DNA from 2 places in the Clostridium sp. DFI.1.208 genome. Region 1 is predicted to be linked to the other one. Evidence: riboswitches for the same ligand, from Rfam matches in the RefSeq annotation. Region 1 holds a riboswitch; the other holds the start of a gene.
The links. A riboswitch is a leader RNA that binds a small molecule or an ion and turns the genes downstream of it on or off. The one in region 1 is predicted to bind FMN.
Positions count from the first base shown of each region.

Region 2: linked by a shared signal. The riboswitch ahead of NE665_RS06285 (ECF transporter S component) and the one ahead of NE665_RS13890 (ECF transporter S component) in region 1 are both predicted to bind FMN.

Region 1 covers NZ_JANGCA010000026.1:3,610-15,704, forward strand. The annotation lists gene NE665_RS13850 (PRD domain-containing protein) at 1-961, opposite strand, end outside; gene NE665_RS13855 (PTS sugar transporter subunit IIA) at 1,193-1,612, shown strand; gene NE665_RS13860 (PTS sugar transporter subunit IIB) at 1,618-2,112, shown strand; gene NE665_RS13865 (PTS sugar transporter subunit IIC) at 2,221-2,994, shown strand; gene NE665_RS13870 (PTS system mannose/fructose/sorbose family transporter subunit IID) at 2,996-3,841, shown strand; gene NE665_RS13875 (sorbitol-6-phosphate dehydrogenase subunit) at 3,854-4,672, shown strand; gene NE665_RS13880 (mannitol dehydrogenase) at 4,872-5,960, shown strand; gene NE665_RS13885 (PD-(D/E)XK nuclease family transposase) at 6,166-7,059, opposite strand; FMN riboswitch at 7,416-7,537, shown strand; gene NE665_RS13890 (ECF transporter S component) at 7,608-8,216, shown strand; gene NE665_RS13895 (pyridoxamine 5'-phosphate oxidase family protein) at 8,230-8,685, shown strand; gene hslO (Hsp33 family molecular chaperone HslO) at 8,873-9,763, shown strand; gene dusB (tRNA dihydrouridine synthase DusB) at 9,753-10,769, shown strand; gene NE665_RS13910 (M3 family oligoendopeptidase) at 11,125-12,095, shown strand, end outside.
Region 2 covers NZ_JANGCA010000008.1:108,778-120,872, forward strand. The annotation lists gene NE665_RS06240 (hypothetical protein) at 1-252, opposite strand, end outside; gene NE665_RS06245 (winged helix-turn-helix transcriptional regulator) at 327-737, opposite strand; gene NE665_RS06250 (winged helix-turn-helix domain-containing protein) at 1,036-2,124, opposite strand; gene NE665_RS06255 (MFS transporter) at 2,144-3,376, opposite strand; gene NE665_RS06260 (alpha/beta hydrolase-fold protein) at 3,611-4,366, opposite strand; gene NE665_RS06265 (hypothetical protein) at 4,402-5,289, opposite strand; gene NE665_RS06270 (polysaccharide deacetylase family protein) at 5,652-6,965, opposite strand; gene typA (translational GTPase TypA) at 7,093-8,928, shown strand; gene NE665_RS06280 (hypothetical protein) at 9,300-9,692, opposite strand; FMN riboswitch at 10,504-10,619, shown strand; gene NE665_RS06285 (ECF transporter S component) at 10,702-11,316, shown strand; gene NE665_RS06290 (GNAT family N-acetyltransferase) at 11,499-11,942, opposite strand; gene NE665_RS06295 (ABC transporter permease subunit) at 12,018-12,095, opposite strand, start outside.

The DNA.
Region 1 (12,095 bases):
GTAGTGCCAGAAACAGCTTCAGGCTTTCCGCAGGCTCAAAGTTGACACAGAACTTGTTGCGGATATACAGAAAGGAATCGTTGATAAAATCATTAACCTCTTTCTGTAGACGATCATTTCTGGAATAATCAAGCTTTCCTAAAATGGTCTGTGTTAACAGATTGATCTCATTTAACATGTATTGCTTCTTAATACGGTATCTGGTAAGAAAGCGTGTCAGGATTTCCGTAGAAATCTGATATTCTGTGGAATCCGGCATATCCTGTTCCATATGCTGTTCAATGAAATGCCCTTTTCTGACTCTGCGCAATGTGAGTGCAATATGCGCGGTAATATTCTGAATGGTCTGTTCATTGATTTGATAATGGTACTTGAAAAACACATCCGCCACTACATTGTAAATATCCGACACATCCTCGGATAATGCGAAATGATCGGCGGATTCATCATTGATTTCATTTTTCGCGATGCACATCCGCTTGTCGATTTCTCTTCCTTCGATTTTATAGCCCAGATTTGTTTTATGAATCAGTGTCAGATCATACTGCGTCAGAAGCTTTTTGATTTCGTTCAGTGCGTGATACAGTGTGGATTCACTGATATAAAAGGTCTCTGTCAGTGTATATTTCGATACATAGCCTGTCGCATCCATCAGCATTTTCATAACGGAATGGACACGGTTTTTTGTATTACAGGAAAGCTGCAGCGTTTTCTTGCGCAGAATCTCCATGTCCTTTTCAAATGCCGTATCATCCAGTACACATAATCTGGTTCCCTTTCCTGCAAGTGTATCCAGTACAAATGAGGAATAGGAATCGCAAAAATCACGGACGAGCTTCAGCTCGTTTTTTACTGTCCGTACACTGATATCAAACATAGCAGCGAGTTCATTGGATGAAACATACGTTCCCCTGTTGTCCACATAAAAAGATAAGATCGAGTATTGTCTCTTTGTCAGCATTTTATCACCTGCAATCATTACCCCCTCTGTTTCATTTTCTAGTATAACCCAATCTATTTCAAAAATATTTTAATCTTATTGCACGAGCATCCGTGCAGAAGCGAAAAAGCAATCCTTCAGAAAAGCTGCACGATTGCTGGTGCAATAAAAGAAAAAATAAAGGGATCACAGAATGGTAAAGTAAGGGTGTAGTTCAAAGGCCGTTGAACCGTAGGTAAAGGAAGTGAAGAAGTGATAGAGCCGATAACGTATGTGATACTGAATCATGGTAGATTTGGAGAGGAGCTGATCAAAAGCGCAGAGCTGATTGCAGGGAAAACAGAGCATGTTCATGCTGTTTCACTATTGTCCGGAATGTCAATAGAGGAATATTACGAGGAGGTCAGAGACTATCTTACAGGCGTTCAAGGAGAAATCCTTGTATTGGCAGACCTGTATGGAGGAACCCCCTCCAATGTAGGGATGATGCTGCAGCGGGAGTTTTCACTCCATGTACTATGCGGTGTCAATCTGCCGATGCTGATAGAGCTGATCTTGAAGCGCAACAATGACGAATGTACGATTCAGGAGCTGATGGAGGCTGGTCTTGAGGCGGCGAAAGCATCTATTATACAGCCGGAACCGATAGCATTCGATGAAGAAAGGGGATGAGCAGCATGTCAGAAATTAAGCTCATACGTATTGATTTTCGACTGATGCATGGTCAGGTTGTCACCAACTGGATCAAGCAGGTATCCGCAGATTCCATCCTGATAGTGGATGATAAGCTGGCGGCAGACAAGTTTTTGGCACAGGTATTCCTGATGGCAGCGCCTCCGGGCGTAAAGGTGGCAATACGTCCGATAGAAAAAGCGGTAGCTGCATTCAAAAAGGATGTATTTAAGGATAAGAAGCTGCTGATTTTGTTTAAGTCTGTGGAAAATGCAAAGAAGGCCTTCGATCTGGGATTTCCGATGAAGGCACTGCAGGTGGGCGGTCTTGGCAATGGGACAAACAAGGTCATGATTTCAAATGAGCTGTCGTTAAGTGAACAGGAAGCGGATATGCTGGAGGCTATGCAGAATGAGGGTGTAGAGGTTACGCTGCAGGTAACGCCGAAGGATCCGGCATTCACACTACACGACGCTTTAAAGGAAGTACGCGGGAAATAATGCTGCCATGCGGTGAAAAACGATTGTTAAAAACTGCATGGTACAGCAATGAGGGAGTATTAAAAGCATATTTCAGGAATTATAAAATGAAATGAAAAGGAGATATTTATGAACATAGGATTAGCCCTGGTATTTGGTGTACTCTACTGGCTGGCAACCAATAAACTCTGGTATGGTACACTGCATCTCGTCCGTCAGCCACTGGTTCTGGCGGTTCCGATTGGACTTATTATGGGAAACCTGGGGGATGCGATGAAAATCGGCGCATCTCTACAGATGATTTATTTAGGCGCAATAGCTCCGGGCGGTACACTGCCTGCGGATGAAGCGCTGGCATCCTGCATTACGATTCCGGTGGCACTGGCAGCCGGATTAGCGCCGGATATTGCTGTAACCATTGCTGTTCCGGTAGGACTTCTGGGAGTCCTGCTGGATAATCTGAAGCGTACCTATCATTCCTACTTTGTCCACCTTGCGGACAAGGCAGCTGAAAAAGGGGATATGAAAGCGATGGGCAGAGCGGAATTCTGGTATCCGTTCTTCTGTTCCATTCCACTGCGTGTTCTTCCGACAACGCTGGCACTGCTGTTTGGAACCGATGCCGTATCCGCGTTCCTGAATGCGATTCCTGCATGGGCAATGAACGGTCTGAGTGTTGCGGGCGGTCTGCTTCCGGCCCTTGGCTTTGCGGTAACCATCATGGTCATTGGGAAAAAGGAGCTTATCCCATACTTTATTCTTGGCTTTGCAATGTATGCCTACACAGGTATGAATACGATAGGAATTGCGGTAATTGCAATTTGTATTGCAATTCTTCAATCACAGTTTACCAACAGTACCGGCAGTACAGTCGTTGTAGATGATGATGAAGGAGATTTCTGATATGAGCGAACTTAATCTGAAGAAAAATGAAGTAATCAAGGGCTGGGCAAAATATTATCTTACAGCCGAGGTGAATTCCGGCTTTGAGCGTTTGACGGCTCCGGCATTCTCCTATGGTATGAGTGCAATTCTTGCGAAGCTGTATAAGGAGGATGAAGAGGAATACAAGAAAGCATTACAGCGTCATTTGATGTTCTATAACTCCGAGGCAACCTGGGGCTCCGTTATCTTCGGTATGACCTGCGCTTTGGAGGAGGAGCGCGCAATCATGCTGCAGGAAGGGGCAGGCAGTGAAGAGCTGGAGGCCTCCGCAGATATGATCAGCAACCTGAAGGTCGGTCTGATGGGACCACTGGCAGGAATTGGAGATACCATCAATCACGGTATGCTTCGTCCGCTGCTGTTATCCATGTTTATTCCACTGGCCGCAGAGGGGAACTGGCTGGCAGGCGTCGGTCCACTGCTGATCTGGGGTGTTGCCATAACTTTCCTTGCGTATACACTTGTCACAAAGGGCTATACACTGGGAAGAAAATCTGTGGTATCCATTCTGAAATCCGGTAAGCTGAATCAGTTCATTAAGACAGCCAGTGTGCTTGGTCTGTTTATGATGGGAGCATTGTCTTCCACCTATGTAAAGCTTGTTACACCAATATCATGGGCGAATGCAGTTGGTGAAAAACAGCTGCTGCAGGATGTTTTGAATAAGATTTTCCCGAATATTCTGCCGCTGCTCGTCGTATTTGGCATTTATTTCTATATTAAGAAAAGCGGGCCGAAGTATGTACGCATTCTGGTATCCATCCTGGTGCTGTCTGTGGTACTTTCCTTCTTCGGTATCGTTTAAGGAGGAGCATGTATGGAACAAAAGCAATGGATTGATTTGAATAACAAGGTCGTGATTGTGACCGGTGGTGCGATGGGAATCGGGGAAGCTATGGTAAAGGATCTGCTTGCCTGCAATGCCAGAGTCGCAATCTTCGATCTGGCAAAGCCAAAGGATTTCTGTGAGGATGAGCGTAAGATGTATGTGCATCTGGATATCCGTAATAAAAAGGAGGTCGAGGCTGGTGTTGATGCCGTAGTACAGAAATTCGGGACAGTGGATGCTCTGGTAAACGATGCCGGTGTAACCAGACCGCGGATTCTTGTCGATTACTATGGCAGTGAACCGCAGTATGAGCTGAGCGAAGAGGATTTTGATTTTATGGTCGGTGTCAATCAGAAGGGAACGTTTCTGGTGTCGCAGGCGGTGACACGCGTATTGTATGGAAAAAAGGAGGGAGTTATCATCAACCTCTCTTCCTGTGCAGGATTGATGGGCTCCCGAGGACATAGCTGCTATTCTGCCACAAAGGCTGCGATTCATGCCTTTACAATTTCCTGGGCAAAGGAGCTGGGACCGTATAATATTCGTGTTGTCGGTGTGGCACCAGATATTCTGGATCGTACCCCTGCCAATAATGATGAAAAATATAGAGCGCAGGCATATGGTCGCGGCTGGGATGTCAATACCAAGCCGGAGGAGTTCTTCAAAAATTACAAATCCTCTATACCATTAGGAAGACCGGGACATCTGTATGAGGTAGCGGATCTGATCTGTTATCTGATTTCCGATCATGCCAGCTATATCACCGGCGTCACCATTCCGGTATCCGGAGGAAAAAGCAAGGGATAGATAACACGAGGGTTATATCGTAACCACTTGCATAAGAATACAGCGGTCTGCAGGGCAGGCCGCTTTCCATAAGGTGCGTGCTATGCCCAAAAGCATGCAGCTACTGCACAGGAATGCAAAAATGCAAGGCTATGCGTGTCATAGTGATGCTTATTGCCTTGCGATATGGTCCCATAGAGAAATGGGAGACTGGAGGAACATGAAAGAAGCAGTACTTATTGGCGCAGGACAGACAGGGCGCGGCTTTATCGCACCCATCCTGCAGGCAAATGCATATCATATTACGTTTATTGATAAAAATAAAGAGCTTATAGACCAGCTGAATGCGGAAAAATCTTATACCGTTCACTACTTTGGTGATACGAAGAAGCCGATTCAAATTACCGGCTATGATGCCTATACGACGGCAGAGGAGGAAGCCGTGGAGAAGCTGGCACACTCAGATTTGATCACGACAAGTGTATTCGCAGGGAATATAAAGGAGCTGGTGGGGCTATTGCGTGCTGCGGCTGAACAGTGCGATGAAAAGCAGCTGCGGATCATATGCTGTGAAAACGGTGTCCACGTAAAACAGCCGCTTGTGGATGCGAATATATCCAATAGTATTTCTGAGGGTGTTATTTTTTGTACCACACTGCAGCCAGAGGAAAAAAGTCTGGCACTGATTAGCGAGGATGTCGCAGAGCTACCGGTGGATGGCAGTGTAAAGGGGATGCTTTTAGACCTTCAGGGAATGCCGCTAGAAGCAGATTTTCCATCCCTGATTCAAAGAAAAATTTATACGTATAATTTCATGAGCGCGATCGTTGCATATCTGGGGGATTTTCTACAATATGAGGTTTATGGAGAAGCCGCAAATGATACACAGATTATGGAGCTGATGGATCGAGCAGTACCAGTTGTCAGTACGATCATCGCAAAGGAGTATGCGGTGGAACAGGATGTGCAGCTTGCCTTTACCATGCGTGCCGTGCATAAATTCCGTAACAGGGATATCTATGATACGGTGTATCGCAATGCGCGGCAGGCACAACGTAAGCTGAAAAAAGAGGAACGGCTGTATGAACCGCTCCGACTTGCTGAAAAATATGGACAGAAATGCGGGTATATCGTACTTACGGCAGCTGCGGCTATGCGGTATGCTGTGGTTAAGGAAGGCAACGATTTGGATACTCTTATGAAGCTGTATGAGAATTTTCACGCTGCGGATAAGCTGAGGGAGGTATATGCCATGCTAAAGGAAAGCATATCCCTACAGGAGTTAATCAAATTCTGTGCTGAATTCTAGGTGTATGATTTCCTTCCCTATGAGCATTGTACGTATGAACAGCAGAGCACTCTATACCTGTTAAAAATATGCAGCATCCATTCATGTAATGTATTAACAATATTTTCGATACCTGTGATAAGGCTGCGGCAGAAAGAATAGATTAAAAAACTGTTTTATAGAGGCATATGCTTATAAAACAGTTTTTTTATTTGGATTGTATGTATTACTTCATTGACATAACCTGATCCTTCAGCTCCTGAAAAGAATTACAGACCAGGATCAAGCTGGATACGGCTTCGATTTGTTCATTGCTCAAAGATTGCAGCCAGGCTGAACAATCCTCATGATATTTACTTTCCAGCTGTTTGATTAACAGCAATTCTTCTCCTTTCTTTTTTCCTTCTTCAAAGCTGTCCTCCAAGCCATAGCGGTAACGTGCCTCTCCCATCTGAATGGCCATTGCGGTTGACCACAGCTCATCGTCCTTTTGCATTTCCTCGTACTTATCCACGAATACCTTCACCAGCCTTTCCTTTGACTTCAGTATATCATTTTTTTCATTGTTTTCAAACAGGTACACCAGCTGTTCAAAGTCATTCAGTCTTTGCAGCTCCTTCTCCTTTACAATGTCATTGATTGCCGGCATATGAATATAGGTGCGAAGGATAAGCGGATAGTAGCTTTCATTCTCTCCCTGCTCATTGCGCATCTGGTAGTGATTGATCAGATTTCGGTTGTTCCATGCATACTCATCAATGAAAATAATCTGGTATACCGGCTTTAAATCCTTGTACTTCTTTCCACTATTCAGCTGATTATTCAATGCTCTGGCTCCATAAAATTCAAAGCGCATCATTTCCGCTATTCCCTTATAGGTCGTCTGCATCTCGATATTGAAATGACGATTCATTTCATCCTTCACATGGACATCCAGAATGATACGCTTCTTTCCAATGATGCCCGGATCCAGATTCGGATTCAGGACGGTACTTTCCTTAACCCTGATTCCGGTAGCACGCTGAATAATGGTGTTGCGGGCGTACACGGAGCCTTCGTCCTCACGGGAAAGGGTGTACTTAAAAAATAGATCATTGCTGTAATTCAGTTGATTTGACATCTTCATGTCCTCCATTCTGTAAGGGTTCCTTACACCCCTTTATACGTATGAAATCTGTGAAACTCCTAAATTATCCACACTTTATTGATTTTTCTTGTACTTTTTGTATGCCAAAAGGGAAATGAAATATATACAAAGCTTTACCCACCTGTATGTGGCTTTCCATATTTTTATAGCATGCCGAAGAGAGCTTGCTGTTTCTTCCTATCGGTATCCGGGGACAAGCCCTTTTTCACATGGCGATGAGCATCTACTGAAAAAATTACATTTCTGTTTCATATTTACACATCCTGTTTCATGAGTTATAATAAAAATACAGATTGTGTTGACGCATGACCTGCATTCAAAATTGAATAACAAGTCTTTGTGGCAGGGTGAAATTCCCTACCGATGGTGATAGTCCATGACCCGCGTAATGAGCGGCTGAGCCAGCGAAATTCTGGCACCGACGGTAAAGTCCGGATGAGAAAAGACATTTTCTGTAAACATACACCTGAAGACGAGTTTTTTCGTAGTCAGGTGTTTTTTTGAAATGGAGGAGATGTGAATTGAAAAACAACATGAGTGCAAAGCGGCTTGCCCTGATTGGCATGCTTGGCGCACTGGGAGCGATACTGATGATGTTTCGCTTTCCCATTCCGTTTATGCCGCCCTTTCTAAGCTTTGATCTGGCTGCGATACCGGAGCTGATTGGAGCCTTCGCTCTGGGACCGGTGGCAGGCGTTCTAATTGTCTTTATCCGTGTTATGGTACAGATGGTGATTTCCGGCTCCAATTCCATGTTTACCGGAGAGCTGCAGAGCTTTTTGCTGGGAGTTGCCCTTGTATTACCCGCCGCCCTGCTTTATCGTCATAAGAAGACACGAAAGGAAGCACTGCTGGGAATGGCGGCAGGAACTTTGGCTAGTACGTTACTTGCTGTATTAACCAATCTGTTTTTGATTATTCCATTCTATGTTGCCCTGTATAACATGAATATGGATCAGATTATCCAGTCCTGTTCCAAGGTCAATCCGATGATGAATTCTGTCACTACCATGGTGATTCTGGGCATTGTTCCGTTTAATCTGATAAAATACGGGATCAGCTGCCTGATAACCTTTGCCGTATATAAGAAAATCAGTCCGATGATTCACCGATTCGCAAATAGTCAGTAAGGAGGAAATGAAGATGACATTTGAAGAAGGAGTAGCATTGCTGTTTCACAAGCTGGGGGATTCCAAGATTATGGCCCTTGGCTCCAGCGTCAATGATTACGTCATGGTACGTAATGTAAGCTGTCTGTTCTATGATGGAAAAATCTATTTTAAGACAGATAAGAATTTCCGCAAGACACAGCAGCTGTACCAGAACCCGCAGGTGGCACTCTGCACAGGCGGCGTTCAGGTAGAGGGAATCGCCGTAAACAAGGGGCTTGTCGTGGATGAGCCGGGAAGAAGGTTTGAAGCCTTGTATAAGAAATATCTGTGGCAGAGCTATAATGCATACAGCCACGAGGATACAGAGATTCTGATAGAGGTAACACCGCGGTTTGTGGAAATCTGGGATGAGGATGAGAATCGCAATGCGTTTCAGACCTTCCTTGACTTTGATAAAAAGACAGTGGAAATCAAGCCGTACGATTAACGTATGCGAAAGACGGGTACAGGATGACAAAATGCTGTGCCTTTTTCTATATATCAGATACATTCACCCTCTTTTTCCTTGCCTGCAGCATTCTACGTACACAACAGTATAACGAAGTCGATTTTCTTCTCATTCTGCAGGTTTTTGTGGTATACTACATTTGCCTGTAGGGCAGGGAGTGATATCAATGATGAAAGATTATTTAGTAAAGGCGCTTGCATGCAATGAGCATGTGAGAATCTATATATGCTCTTCTACGCATATGGTGGAGGAAGCAAGAAAACGTTTTGATTTATGGCCGACAAGTGCGGCTGCCTTAGGACGCGTATTGACTGTGGGCTCCATGATGGGAAGCATGCTGAAAACAGCACAGGAACAGATTACGATTCGCATCAACGGCGGAGGTCCCATTGGCACTATTCTGGTGGACGCCTACAGTGACGGTCATGTGCGCGGCTTTGTGAGTGACCCGCATATCATGCTGCAATACAATGATACCGGAAAACTGGCGGTCGGAGCTGCTGTGGGGAAAGACGGTTATCTGGAAGTTGTGAAGGATATGAACATGAAGGAAAACTGGAGCGGTACCGTTGCGTTGCAGAGCGGTGAAATCGGTGATGATTTTGCATACTACTTTACCGCAAGCGAACAGACACCGTCCGCAGTCAGTGTCGGTGTGCTCGTTAATACCGACAATTCCATCCTTTCTGCAGGTGGCATGATTATCCAGATGCTTCCGGACGCAGAGGAAGCGGATATCGTTAAGGTGGAACAGATTGTGGCAAATCTAAAGCATATGTCCACCATGATTCAGGAATACGCCAGTCTGGAGGATATTCTGCGTGATCTGTTTGACGATGTCAGAATCCTGACAGGACAGGATATTGAATTCCGCTGTAAATGTGATCGTGCAACCATGAAGCGTGTTCTGACAACCCTTCCAAAGGAAGAACGCCAGCAGATGATCGAAGAGGATCACGGCTGTGAAATCACCTGTAATTTCTGTGGAGAGAAATATCAATTCAGCGAGGAAGAGCTCCTGGAGCTGGAAAGGTTTATCGAGACACATGCCAAATAACAGCTGGAAAATCAGAGATATCATGATACCGAATCAAGTGGTAATCGCACCGATGGCCGGGATATCCAATCCTGCCTTTCGCGTAATCTGCAAGGAATTCGGTGCCGGACTTATTTATACGGAGATGGTTTCGGATAAGGCGCTGTATTATGATAATGAAAAAACCGTAGGAATGACGGATGTTGAGGAACAGGAGCATCCCCTGGCCATGCAGATATTCGGACATGATATAGAGACAATGGTGTATGCCGCAAAATTTCTGGATGAAAAAACCGATTGTGATATCATTGATATCAATATGGGATGTCCTGTCACAAAAATTGTGAAATCCTTTGCGGGAAGCGCCCTGATGAAGGATGTCGATCATGCTGTGGAAATGAGCAGGGCTGTTGTACAGAGTGTAAAGAAGCCGGTTACCGTAAAAATGCGAATCGGCTGGGATATGGATCAGATTACATGTCTTGAGCTTGCCCGTGGTCTGGAGTCTGTCGGAGTGCAGGCACTTGCTGTGCATGGACGAACCAGAAAACAGATGTATGAAGGCTGCGCAGACTGGTCCTATATTAAAAAGGTGAAGGAAGCTGTATCCATTCCTGTAATGGGAAACGGTGATGTGCGAAGCGGTGAGGATGCAGTGCGCATGCTGAAGGAAACCGGCAGTGATGCTGTCATGATCGGCCGCGGTGTTTTGGGCGATCCCTGGCTGATTAAGGATATTGTTCATTATCTGGATTGTGGTAAGCATATGCCGGAGGTAACGCTGGAGGAAAAATTCGCAATGGCCAGACTGCACGCAAAACGCCTGTGTAATCTAAAGGGTGAATTCGTCGGTATTCGTGAAATGCGCGGGCACGCTGCCTGGTATGTGAAGGGGCTGCCAAAGAGCCATCAGCTCAAGGATCAGCTGACCAAAATTGAAACCTACGAGGAAATGCAAAACATTTTATCCGCATATGAAGCAGAGTATGCGAGAATGCGAGAACAGTATAAACAGGGAAACCGTTGAACTGGTGATAGTTCATTATGTTACAGGGATAGTGCCTGTAACGAATGAACAGCCGTTTCAAACGGTTTTTTCTTTTTACATAGTGGTATAGAAGAATCATATCTTTTATCCATATACCTTAACTACTGACAATATTATATTTAGAAAGCATATGTGAACAATGTTCCAGCATGTATTCCTGTATTTCTGTTGAAAACTGCCGTGGATTCCCCTGTTCAACACTCCCTTTATTTGTACGAAGGGATCAGGATATGTGTGCACATATCCAATAAACAAAAGGAAAGAGACATATTTTCACATTGTTTGGATATCTTTTACATGAAATTTCTCGTATAATGATTCATGAGGTGATAGCATGAAATTTAAGGATTATAAGTATGAGCGTTACAGCTATGAGGCTTATGCAGAGGCGATGCAGCAGGCAGGCACGAGGCTGAAGGAAGCAAAGGATTACCAAAGCTTTAAGAAAGCATTTGATGAGGGGAAACGGGCATTTGAGCATCTGGATACGATGTATAATATCTGCTATGTCCGCTATACAATCAATACGGCAGATCCCTTTTATCAGGCAGAAAACGATTACTGGGATGAGGCAATGCCGAAGATGAAGTCCCTGACAACGGCGTTTGACAGAGAGGTACTGGCTTCTCCATTTGCCAAGGAGTTGAAAAAGGATGTTCCGGAAACCTATTTTTTGCTTGCGGAGTTTGCACAGAAGAGCTTTTGTGATGAAATCATTGAAGAGCTGCAGGAGGAAAACCGCTTGCAGAGCAGTTATCAGAAACTGATTGCCAGTGCACAGATTCCCTTCGATGGTGATATCTATACCTTATCAGAGCTTGGTGTAAAAATGGAGTGCGCTGATCGGGACATTCGGAAACGAGCTACCCAGGCATACTGGGGATGGATGCAGTCACAGCAGGACGAGATTGATGATTTATATGACCGCATGGTTAAGGTACGCGATCGCATGGCGAAAAAGCTGGGCTATAAGAATTATGTAGAGCTGGCATATATGCTGCAGTGCCGCTTTGATTACAAGAAGGAGGATGTGGCAAATTACCGCCGGCAGGTTCTGGAGGATGTCGTACCGTTATGCAATGCATTATATGAACGGCAGCGGGAACGTTTAGGCTATGACAGACTGCATGTATATGATGAAAAATATGAATTTGCGAGCGGCAATCCGACACCGAAATACGATACACAGGAAATGATTGCACGGGCTAATACAATGTATCATGAGCTGGATGCACGCTGTGGAGCATTCTTTGATTTCATGGTGGAGCATGATTTGCTGGATCTTGACAGTAAAAAGGGGAAGGC
Region 2 (12,095 bases), on a different contig from region 1:
CTGCATAAATTCCTGCTCACTCAGCAGACCGCTGCTTCTTCTTACCTCCAGAATCCGGCGCTCATACTGCATTACCTCCTCATCCAGAAGCTTCCGGTCATTGGCATATTTGCCAAACCGGCAGACCTTCGCATATTCCTGACGATGTGCCTTCCAGATTTTTGAGCGGTACATGGGATCCCCCTCCCACAATCTGCTTTGAAATCGATACCGTTTCTTTTCCATGAAGTCCGGAAATGATAGATAAGCCATACAATCACCTCAATGCTAGTATAGACTGTATTGTTCCACAATATATGTAACAATACAAAAAAAACCGCAGAACCTTATGTATTCTGCAGTGTTTCCACAGTCTGTGCCGGCTCGTCCTCCACCCGTTCGATATAGCCCTCCTGCATCAGAACCTCCTCCATATGATAATCCATCATAACACCGATTCCGACGTCCATCATTTTTCGCAGACACTTCAAAAGCATGGCACCGCGGTTTGTCAGCGCATATTCAATCCTGGTCGGCTTCTTATGCACATGGACGATCCGGGAAACCAGTCCCAGAGCAATCAGCTCATCCAGCTGTTCCATGATTTCTTTTTTCAGCATGGAGGGAATGGCTGCACATAGCTCCTCCAGACGCTTCTTGCGCTTTTCCATTTCCCACAGAACCAATGCCTTTTCCCGCTCCTGTGCGATATCCACACTCAGGGTCAGCGGGTCTCTGTATGCAGTTACCTTCATCATCAACACCTCTTGCGTACATCCTATCAGAAACCTGCGGTTTGTGCAACTATGGTTCATGAAGTTGACAGTTTTTAGAAAAAACCGGTCTTACTGCAAAAAAAATGGAAAAAGCCGGTTAAGGGGGTCCGGCTTTTCCAAAAATTATGTTATTTAAGGGGATAGAAAATTGTATGAATTATCATTAGGGAGAATGATGAGTACATACAAGCAAGGTTAACTTCCTTGCTCGTGTAATAGTATATGATATTTATTTGGATAAAAAATGTTTGAAATACGTGAAAATATGTGAAGCATTTTACTAGGAATTAGACAGCAGCTTCTGCTTGGTCATCTCCAGAAATTCCTCCAGATATTCACGGTTTAAAGAATAGTACAAACGGTTGTTTTCCTTACGGAATTTGATAAAGCCGGCATTCATCAGAGCCTGCATATGATAGCTGATCGTCGGTGTTGTCAGCTGCAGCTCCTTGGCAATCTGTGCGCCATAGGCACACTGTCGGGATACATAACACAAAATTTCAAACTTGCTTTTATCACTGAGCAGCTTCAGGCTGCTGCAGATGGTATCAACGGATACGCCGGCCTTTTTATGCTTTAAAAGCAGCAGAATATCCAGCCCCCAGATCAGCGTTCCCTGTCCGTGCTCGCGCAAGTCCTGTGTCAGAAAGGACAGGGAGCGAAAGCCGGAAAAGGCAGGCAGAACGAGTAGCTCCTCGGTATCCGAAAGAACCTCCAGCTTCATGCCGGTAAGCTCCACCAGCTCCTTCAACAGCTCCTCCTGATGCTGTATCATATCCTCAAATTCCCGGGCAGCCTGCTCATACGCCTTGCGATAGCGCTTTAAAACGGCAAGCAGCCGGATAAACAGCTCCTCCCATTTATCCAGAATCGCAGGCATATTCCTGGATTTCATCAACAGCTCCCATTTATCCTCAGCAGTAAGAGAGGTGGCATGAAGATCTTGCAGAAGCTGCGTGCTGTCTGCTGTTCGATAGTCCTTATCCTCATCAAAATTGCTGACGTAGGCACGAAGCAGGCAGTCACTGTCCTCACTGCAAACCTTGCGCAGCTGCTGCAGCTGTTTTCGCCAGTCCGTTTCCTTCATATCAAGATAGCTGATCAGAAAGCTGCGAAAGGGAGTGATTTTTCCGGAGGTTTTGTCCTGAAACAGAATTTGCATATCCGTATAGTCCTTCTTGAAGATAGGATCCATCTCCTCACGAAGCTTGACCATAACATCGATGTGCGACTGGATACGCGCTTCCTCTTCAGCACTCAGATGCTCGCCCCGCAGCGTTTCCTCATAGCGTTCCTCTCTTTGGCAGTCCTCCAGCAGCCCACAGCATTCCAGCATGGGCTGAAACCAGTTTTTAAACAGGATTTTCACATGCGACAACTCCTTTGTATTACAGCTGTCTCAGCTGTTTCAGGAATATCATACCAGCAAATACAAGGAAAGTAAACAAAGCGAAGGATGCGAAGATGACAGGAAGCGATACATACAGGCAGATGGCGCTCATCGCAAAGGAGGTGAGCGGCATGGCAATGGTAGCTGCAGCATTGAAGATGGCACTGACTCTGGCAAGATAGCACTGCTCCACATGCTTCATCAGTGAAATACTGATGATACTGATCAAAATGGCGATACAGCAGCCAAAGAGAAAGGCCGCTACCGCCATGGCTGCATAAATGGCAGAGGGCTTTTGCAGATGCACGATCTGAGTCAGAGCCAGATAATAAAAGCCGGTGGAAACACCTCCGATCAACAGCAGGGGACGGTTGTGTATATGCTTATGCAGATACGGATACACAAAGGAGCCAATACCCATACCGATGGAAAGTGCCAGTGAGGAGACTGACAGCAGATCTGCCCCCTGATGCAAAATTCCGCTGATATAGGGTGCCTGAAAGGAATTGTACGGCACAAGCAGCATATTCATCAGCATAGCGCAGGCACAAATCACGATCAATAACGGCATTCCCTTCACATAACGAAAGCCCTCCTTCAACAGGTGTATGCTCTTGCGGACATCCACCGTCCCCTTCTCCGCTTGTTCTGAGCTATGGATAAAGCATATGATTATCGCGGATATGAAAAAGGATGCAACATCAAACAGAATTGCGCCGGAAAGACCAAGAGCGGCAATCAGAATACCACCCATACCGGTGCCAATCAGCTCACAGATACGAGAGGAGGATTGAGAAAAGGAAAGGCCGAAATCAAAGCATTCCCGATTGAGAATCAATGGGGTAAAGGCGGTAGATGCCGGATTGCGAAAGGACTCCAGCGAGTTGTTCAAAAACGTAATCAGCAGCAGCATCCATGGCTGCAGTGCTGACAGCATATACAGAACAGCTATGCTTGCCGTAAGAATTCCACGCAAAACATCACAGACAATCATGATGTTCTTTTTCTCCATACGCTCTACGATTGCTCCTGCAAAGGGCTGAACGAGCACATTCGGTATCATATTCACTCCCAGCATAATCGCAGACCAGCTGGCAGATCCCGTCAGCTCAAATACGAGCCACGTAAATGCGATCATATCAATGGAATCTCCAAAACGGTTGATAAAATTCGCCCCTGTCATTTTCATGAATTCCCTCTGCTTAAAAATCTGTCGATATCCCTGTTCCATATATATCTATCTCCTTTATTAGATAATCATATAATACAATGGAAATAGATAATTGTCAATCATATAGTTAGACATATATCTAATATAATAAACCTCAATTGTAACATCCTTGTCCCTTGTTCGCTTCTTCCAGCATGCGATCAGCCCCTGACCATGCTTTCTATGATGCTTCTGTTCCTGTTCTTCACACTACGCTTTACAAATCCATTAAAAAAGGACCTGAAGAACAGATCCTTATACCATAAATTGTAAGAAGTAATCAATTTGTTTTTTCCACCAGTACCAGTCATGGGAGACATCATATCCCCAGAAATCAATCCAGACATCAATATGCTTGTCGGCGAATATTGCCTCCATCTGATGCATACTGTCCTCCATCTCCTGTTCCCAGGCTCCCTGCCCGCAACATAAAACGATTTCCGAATTGCGATACAGCTGCATATACGGATGATCCTCCGGCGTATTCGGCAGATAATCACTTGGTGAATTGCGATAGGTCAGCTCGTCATGATAATCATGGAAGAAATAATCGGCATGATACAGACCGCTCATTGCCAGCACCCGATGAAAGAGATCCGGTCTGCGAAGGTAGATATTCAATGCATGAAAGGCGCCCAGACTGCAGCCGCAGGTCATCATATCTTGCGGCTCCCTTACACCGTTGGCATAGCTGCTGATTTCCTGTATGCGCGGTACCAGCTCATCAATAATGTAATGATAATAGCGTTCATGCTGTTCAATGCGTTCTCTAGGATTGCCATCCTCGTTGCTCCACGTTTCATCATCAATGCTGTCACAGCAGAAAAACTGAATTCTGCCGGCATCCACATATTCATGCGCAGCATCGATCATTCCGAAGTTTTCAAAATCATAAAACCGACCGTTCTGTGCAGGGAACACCAGACAGGGAATCCCCGCATGTCCATACACCTTAAATTCCATATCCCGATTCAGTTCATGACTCAATTCCTTATAATACTCCACTTTCATAAAGATACCCTCCTTGTTCTTGCACTATTATCATTTCATGTATTCAAACCACGCACACCTTCCATCTCCTCACACATGCAATCTGCCCACAGCTGATAGATGTCCGGCTGTTCCTTCAGCAACACACACCGATCCGCTCCGATGTGTATGTCCAAAAGCTCCCAATGTCCCTGCCGCTTCCATATCAGCATATGCAGAAAGCCGCAGCTCCACGCCTGTTTGCACAACTTCCTGCAAGCCTCTTCAGCAAACGCTGACAGCTCCTCCCTCTCCTCTTTTTTCATCTGCCGCTGTTGTCTTGCATAAAGATATCCTTCCGCAGTTGATTGGGGAACGCCTCGATGATCCACTAAAGCCTCCCATATATAAAGACTTCCTTCCAGTTTTGGCACCAGCAGCTGTTGACGTTCAGGCTTCCATGCTTTTACCAGCTCCTCCACATCATCGCTCGCAAACAGCTGTTCCATCTGGACATCGTATAGCGAGCAAAGCCAATTTCCATGTAGCTGCTGTAAAGTCAGCGCGCGTCTTGCCGGAGTGATTGCAACATTACATGACTTGATCCACGCACGCCGTGTCCCGCTGTCCAGAAATTGCTGAACCTCGGAAAGCATACAGCCGCTTTCCACATGAAAATCCGTCCGCAGGCGTGCATCGAAAAACAATCTGCTTTCCTGAAAGGATTCCATACCGTTTATCCGCCCATAGCGATATGTGAAAAACGCCGCTGCACGCAATACTGCATCATATGATTGATATTGTTGTATTTGTATGTAGTCCTGCAAAGCATGCCTGACCTCGATCCGCAATTCCTCATACGGTTCATAACCGATTCCCAGGGTGTTGATACCGTTTAGCTTTAGCCGGTCACAAAAGTTCCAGTTGGTTGCAGGAAATTGCGGGGATAGGATAAGAAAATTCATACATTCCCAGCTTTCTCTTTTGTTTATTATACCATACAAAAAGCGATTTTGAAAGGCATGTGTTTTTTTCTTTCTGAAACAGAATGAAAAGAAGGTCAGCAATCTCTGCTCTTCTTTTAGTTGGTCTTTGTGGGGGTGCTGCGGTGGACATACCGTAATACTGGCAGCATGTCCACCGCATACGCAATGGCTCCCATAGGTACAGGTTCCTGTACAAAGCAATCCAACTACCGGTGCTTTGCTGGAAAGAAGCGCAGTCCACATGACACCATCGCCCTGCTTTTATTGAGGTAGACCGTTATCTAGAAAGTCCTGGCACACCTCCACTCTTTCCTGCCTGTACGCACACATTGCAGCAGGCTTCAGGAATGGCGGACGTGCTTGCTGTAGGTATACAGATCCGACACGGTCACCAGCTGATACCCCTGCTCCTGCAGTCTTGGCACCAGCTCCTGCACAGCAGAGGCTGTAGAGGCATATAAGTCATGCATCAGGATGATGTCACCGTTCTGAACCTGCTTCAAAACGCGTTCCACAACAACCCTTGCATCCCGATCATGCCAGTCGCGCGTATCCAGCGACCAGGTGACGATACGTTTTCCCTTTGCGCATTCCAGAACCGTTTTATTCTTACTGCCGTAGGGAGGGCGTATGACATCCGGATAGCGATGCGTAATATCATAGATTGATTCCTGTGTTGCTATGATTTCCTCCTCAACGTTCTCCTTTGACAATGTCGTCAGCTGTTTATGGGAATACGTATGATTACCGATTTCATTTCCCTCCAGCACCATCCGCTGCAAAATATCCGGGAAATTATCCGCATTGCTGCCCAGTACAAAGAAGGTCGCATTAGCCCCATACTCTTTCAAAGCATCCAGAATTGCAGGCGTATAGCGCTTGCTGGGACCATCGTCAAAGGTTAGCGCAACCATCGGCTTATCCGGATCAATCTGCTTAATCGGCTCATTCAGAATATCCTCATAGGGTACAATCGTCTGCTGTGCCTCATTCTTCAAATCCACGGCATCCTGAAGGCTGTCATAGCTGCATTCAAAGGTAGCGGCTTCATCGAACAATGTTTTCTGCGGAAAGTAGAACACCATGCGATCCTTTTTCAACACAAAACGATCAAAATTTTCCTCCACTGCGGATATATGGGAACGGAAACGGTCATTATCACATTCATCGGGAAAGCGTTTTTGAAAGTAATCGAATGCTTTTGCGGAAAGCTCCTGTATGTGCTCCGCACGAAAAATGTCGTATAGATGTATAAAATCCTGTTTTCTGGTATCATATACGATGGTTTCCACAAATTCCTGCTTCTGGTAGATACACTGATAGATGGCAAGCTTCACCGAAACATAACGCTCATCCTTGTAGAAGGACTGCCAGGTTATATTAAACTCTGCCTTGCGCTTCTCTTTATATGGCTTTACGGCCTGTAGAAAATGCTTTTGATAGGTATCCACCGTATCCTTGATTTTCTTATCCAGCTTTGCGATATCGGTTTTTGGATACATGATGCTTTCCAGATAGGTATCCTTATATTGAATATCCTGTACGGTCGTTCCAATCTCCTGATTCGGATTCTTATTCTCATCCAGCTCTTCGCTTCTACAGCCGCACAGCAGCAGCAGACACAGGAAAGGGCATACAATACGTCTTACATTCATGAATTATCACCTGCTCCTTCAAGTATATGGAAAAACAGGAGAAAATAATGCATTATTCTGCGAAAAAAATTGTAATTCCCGCGATTTCGTATTATCATTATAGTTGGTCTAAAAGGTGGAATTGAATATGAATGAAAAAGAAAAGATTATAAATATCGCGGTCATTGCCCACGTCGATGCAGGAAAGTCTACACTGGTAGATGCCTTCCTTCGTCAGAGTGATGTATTTCGCAGCAATGAAGAAGTTGTCGACTGTGTTATGGACAGCAATGATCTGGAACGGGAACGTGGTATCACCATCTATTCCAAAAACTGCAGTGTTATCCATGATGGTGTTAAAATCAATATTGTAGATACTCCGGGCCATGCGGATTTCTCCAGCGAAGTAGAGCGTATCATTAAGACCGTTGATGCCGTTATTCTGCTGGTGGATTCCAGTGAGGGTCCGATGCCGCAGACGCGCTTTGTATTAAGCAAGTCTTTGGAAATGGGGCTTCGCCCGATTCTGTTGATCAATAAGATCGACAAAAAGGATGCCCGTCCGCAGGAGGTTGTGGATGAGGTTTATGAGCTGTTCCTGGATTTGAATGCAACAGACGCACAGCTTGACTTCCCGATTTTGTACGGTGTTGCCAAGCAGGGAATCGTTCAGTATGACATGGATACACCTAGTGATTCTATCGAACCGCTGTTCAAGACGATTCTGAAGCATTGTGAAGCATATCCGGATTTGGATGAAGAGCCTTTGCAGATGCAGATCAGTGCGCTGGCATACGATGAGTATATCGGACGTCTGGGAATCGGACGTATCTATCAGGGTGTCCTGAACGCACAGCAAAGTGTTGTTATTTGTGATTCCTTCGGACATGAGCGTACCAATACGACTTCTCAAATCTTCGTATACCGCGGATTGAGCCGTGTTTCTGTAAAGGAAGCAAGAAGCGGTGATATCGTGGTGGTTGCCGGTATTCCGGATATCATGATCGGAGAAACCCTGTGTGAAAAGGATCATGTCATGCCACTGGAAAGCATTCATGTAGAAGAGCCTACCCTGAGCATGAACTTTATCGTCAACAAGTCTCCATTTGCCGGAAAGAGCGGAAAGTATGTAACCTCCCGTAATCTGAAGGAACGTCTGGAAAAGGAGCTGGAGGTCAATGTCGGGCTGAAGGTGGAACCAACTGACAGCGGTGACTGCTTCAAGGTCAGCGGCCGCGGGGAATTACATATCTCTGTCCTGCTGGAACAGATGCGCCGGGAAGGCTATGAGGTTGCCGTTAGTAAGCCGGAGGTCATTCTGCACAAGGATGAAAACGGGAAAACCGTAGAGCCTGTAGAGGAAGTCGTAGCACTTGCTCCGGAAGAATACAGCGGAACCATCATCAACAAGCTGAATCTGCGAAAAGGTGTCATGATCGATATGGTGGAAGAAAACGGTTATTGCCGCATTACCTATGAGGCACCGACCAGAGGACTTCTGGGATATCGCAGTGAGTTCATCAACGATACCCGCGGTGAGGGTACTCTGGTTCGTCGAATCAAGGGCTATACTCCTTATAAGGGAGAAATCACACAGCGTGCAAACGGTGCCATGATATCTACAGAAACCGGTGGTGCTATGACCTATGCCCTCTGGAATCTGCAGGAACGCGGTTCCCTGTTTATTTCTCCACAGACAGAGGTCTATGAGGGAATGATTATCGGTGAATCCGCAAGAAACGTTGACATGGATGTAAATCCGTTGAAAAACAAAAAGCTGACAGCGATTCGTTCCAGTGGAAATGATGAGGCGATGCGTCTGACTCCGCCTAGAGAAATGACACTGGAGGAAGCCCTGGAATGGATCAATGACGATGAGCTGGTGGAAATCACACCAGACAGCATCCGTCTTCGCAAAAAAGGTCTGAAGCCGCATGAGCGTCGTCAGTATTACCGTGAGCGCGTATCCGATGAAGTAAAATAAGCATACAGAAAGCGCCAGCATACCTGGCGTTTTTTTGTAGCTTTCAGCTGCTTTGAGATGCTGAACTATTCACAGCCTATGTGCGATTAGCGGACATACATTGGTTTGAATTGAAATTGAGCAGGCACACAAATACGGATGACAGAATCAAAAGGTCAGAAATAAGCACTTGGATTTTGCTATGGCAACGTGAAGGACTTACACAGAGAAAGAGCTGTCAGGGAAGAAGACAGATGGCTTGAGGATGCAGGCGGAATGCCAATCGGCAAAACCCACGATTTGCCTTGCTATCCCATAAAAACAGCACTATGCACTGCTCCAACTATCTAAAAAAAACTGCCGGAAGGGATGCTTTCCTTCGGCAGTATCTGTTACGTACGCTTGTCAAACTTCGTTTTGCATTTCGGGCAGGTAATCGTAATCGTTCCTCTTCCCTTCGGAACACGCAGACGCTGTTTACAGCTCGGACAGTTGTAATACTTATGTGTCTTACGATCCTGAAACTCGCGTTTCTTTGTTCTCCATTTATTCTGAATCGGATAGATTTTTCCCATGAACACCGCATTCTCCTGTGAGCGCTTGTATGTATTTCTACTCAGAATACGGAACCAGCACCATACAATCAGCAGCAGTGCCACATAGCTGATATATGGAATACGGAAAGCAGTACCCAAAATCGTGATTACAAAATACAGAATCAATATCGCAAAAGACAGCTGATCTACGCCATATCTTCCACGCATAAAATTCTGAAACCATTTCATATTTCAAAACTCCCTTCGATTGTGACATATTATATCACGTTCCATTTCCGATTTCCACGCCTGTTGGACTTTTACGACAATATCACACAAAAAGTCCATTTTCCACAGCATCATAAGCTATCAAAAAGGGATTGCAGGATTACTTCTATTGCAACGAAAAGCACGCCGTCGAAGTAGTCCTGATACATCCTGTTGTGTCTCTCATTTGCTTGGCTATGCCTGCCGCTCTTTTTGTTACAAACTAAGGAAACACTCTTATGGTTTGTCTGAAGGAATGCTGTAAAGCATTTCATGATTCTGATTTCTTCCAATATACAGTTCGCACTATTATGTATCTTATGATTTTTTTCAATTTATAGTTTCGCACCATTCCTATGTATCCTTATGATGTCCTCCAAAATATAGTTTCGTAGGTTTCCTATGTATCCTAATGATTTCAGCGGCATATCCAGCAATTATCTCTTCGCTATACGTTTATATGCCTTTCGCTTTGCTTTCATTTGCTATCGCTCATTCTGCGAAAAGAATAGAAAGAATTGCAATGTAAGCCTCCTTGTATCCGCTGTTGCCTTATGCCATATGACTATATGAGATTACGATTCACAGCCAATTCATAAATATGTGATTTACCTATGAACTATGAGAATATGGAGCCAATGTAGCAAGTCCTATATTTTCATTTTCTCTCATATGCTGATCCTTCTCTATTGTTCAAAGGGCTGGAAATCGTAACTATACGAGGCTCGCTGCTATGATTTTACAGGGCGTTAGTGTTGACGTAATAAGAAAAGACTGCTATGATATACCCGACAAAAAACTTCAGGGTCGGGTGAAATTCCCAATCGGCGGTAAACCCCGCAAGCCGTAAGGCACGAACCGTGTGAAACTCCGGTGGCGACAGTAAAGTCTGGATGAAAGAAGTTAAGTTTTTTCGATATGTCCCTAAAGGTTTTTGTTGAAAACCTTTTTTCTTTTGAAAAAAGGCTGACACAGACAGGAGGAATCGTATATGTCAGCATATGTTTCAACAAAAAGCAGGATGAGTGTACAAACCATCGCCAAAATCAGTATATTGGGAGCATTGGCCTTTCTGGTCATGATGTTTGAAATCCCCCTTCCCTTTGCGCCTGAGTTTTATAAGCTCGGCTTTGATGAGGTCATCGTATTGATCGGAGGGTTTGCGCTGGGTCCCTGGGCAGCCGTCTGCATCGAAGCATTGAAAATCGCATTAAATTTAATCATCGGAGGAACCATCACGATGGGTGTAGGAGAGCTCACCAACTTCCTAATCGGTCTGTCCTTTGTACTTCCGGCTACCATTATCTATCAAAGAGAAAAAACAAGAAAGCACGCCCTGATCGGTCTGATTGCAGGAACGATCTGTATGACGATACTGGGCGGACTTCTGAACTATTTCGTAATGCTGCCGGCATATTCCTATTTTATGAATCTTCCCCTGGATCGCATTATTGAATTTGGACACGCAGTAAATCCGAACATTAACGGTCTGTTGGCACTGGTGCTGATGGCTACCACTCCCTTCAATCTGCTGAAGGGTATCCTGTGCAGCGTCATTGTCTTCTTATCCTACAAAAAGGTATCCCCGGTTATAAAAAAGCAGTAGAAAAGGCTTCCGCTCGTCTGAACATCAGACGGAGAACGGAAGCCTTTTCTATCCTACAACGCATTGTCTAAAAGGAAAGCTGTTTTTCTAAATCTATACTTCAGACCTGTATTTTGTCGAAATTTCTTAACTATGTACCTTAGACCTTGCTTTTTTATAAGCAAATGCCAGCGCAGCTTCTCTTAGATCATCTTTTTAAAATTGAGCTGGCGTTTTTCCCGCAGATAGCCATTGGCTTCATAAAAGGCATGCGCCTTTACCCGTGCTTCTGAGGAAACTAGCCGGATCATACAGGCATTCTGACTGCTTGCCCACTGCTCAATCCATGCAAGCAAGCTGCTTCCTATTCCCTGATGCTGATAATCCGGATGTACTGCGATTCCCAAAATATCCTTCATAGGTGAAGAATACAAGACTTCATAATCCTGTGCATGCACATAGCCGACAAGCTCCTGTTTTCCTTCTGCTTCTGCCACCACAATCAGATGCTGCGGCATAGCTAATAAACGATGCAGCTGCTCTTGTGTATCTGACAGCGAGTAGTCATAGCCAAGCATATCTGCATTTAAGCGCTGTAACGCGGCCGCATCCTCCTGCCGTGCTGGTCGAAGACGAATCTGATCCATATCGTTATATCCCTCCTATTATCATCGCATACCATGCATGTCACCGCAATGTATCGATTGCAGGAATCCATATCCTCATACCCTTTGTCTGCCTACATAATGAAGCAGAGCATCCATAAGCAGTAAAATCAGAATGATCCATCCGGTCCATGC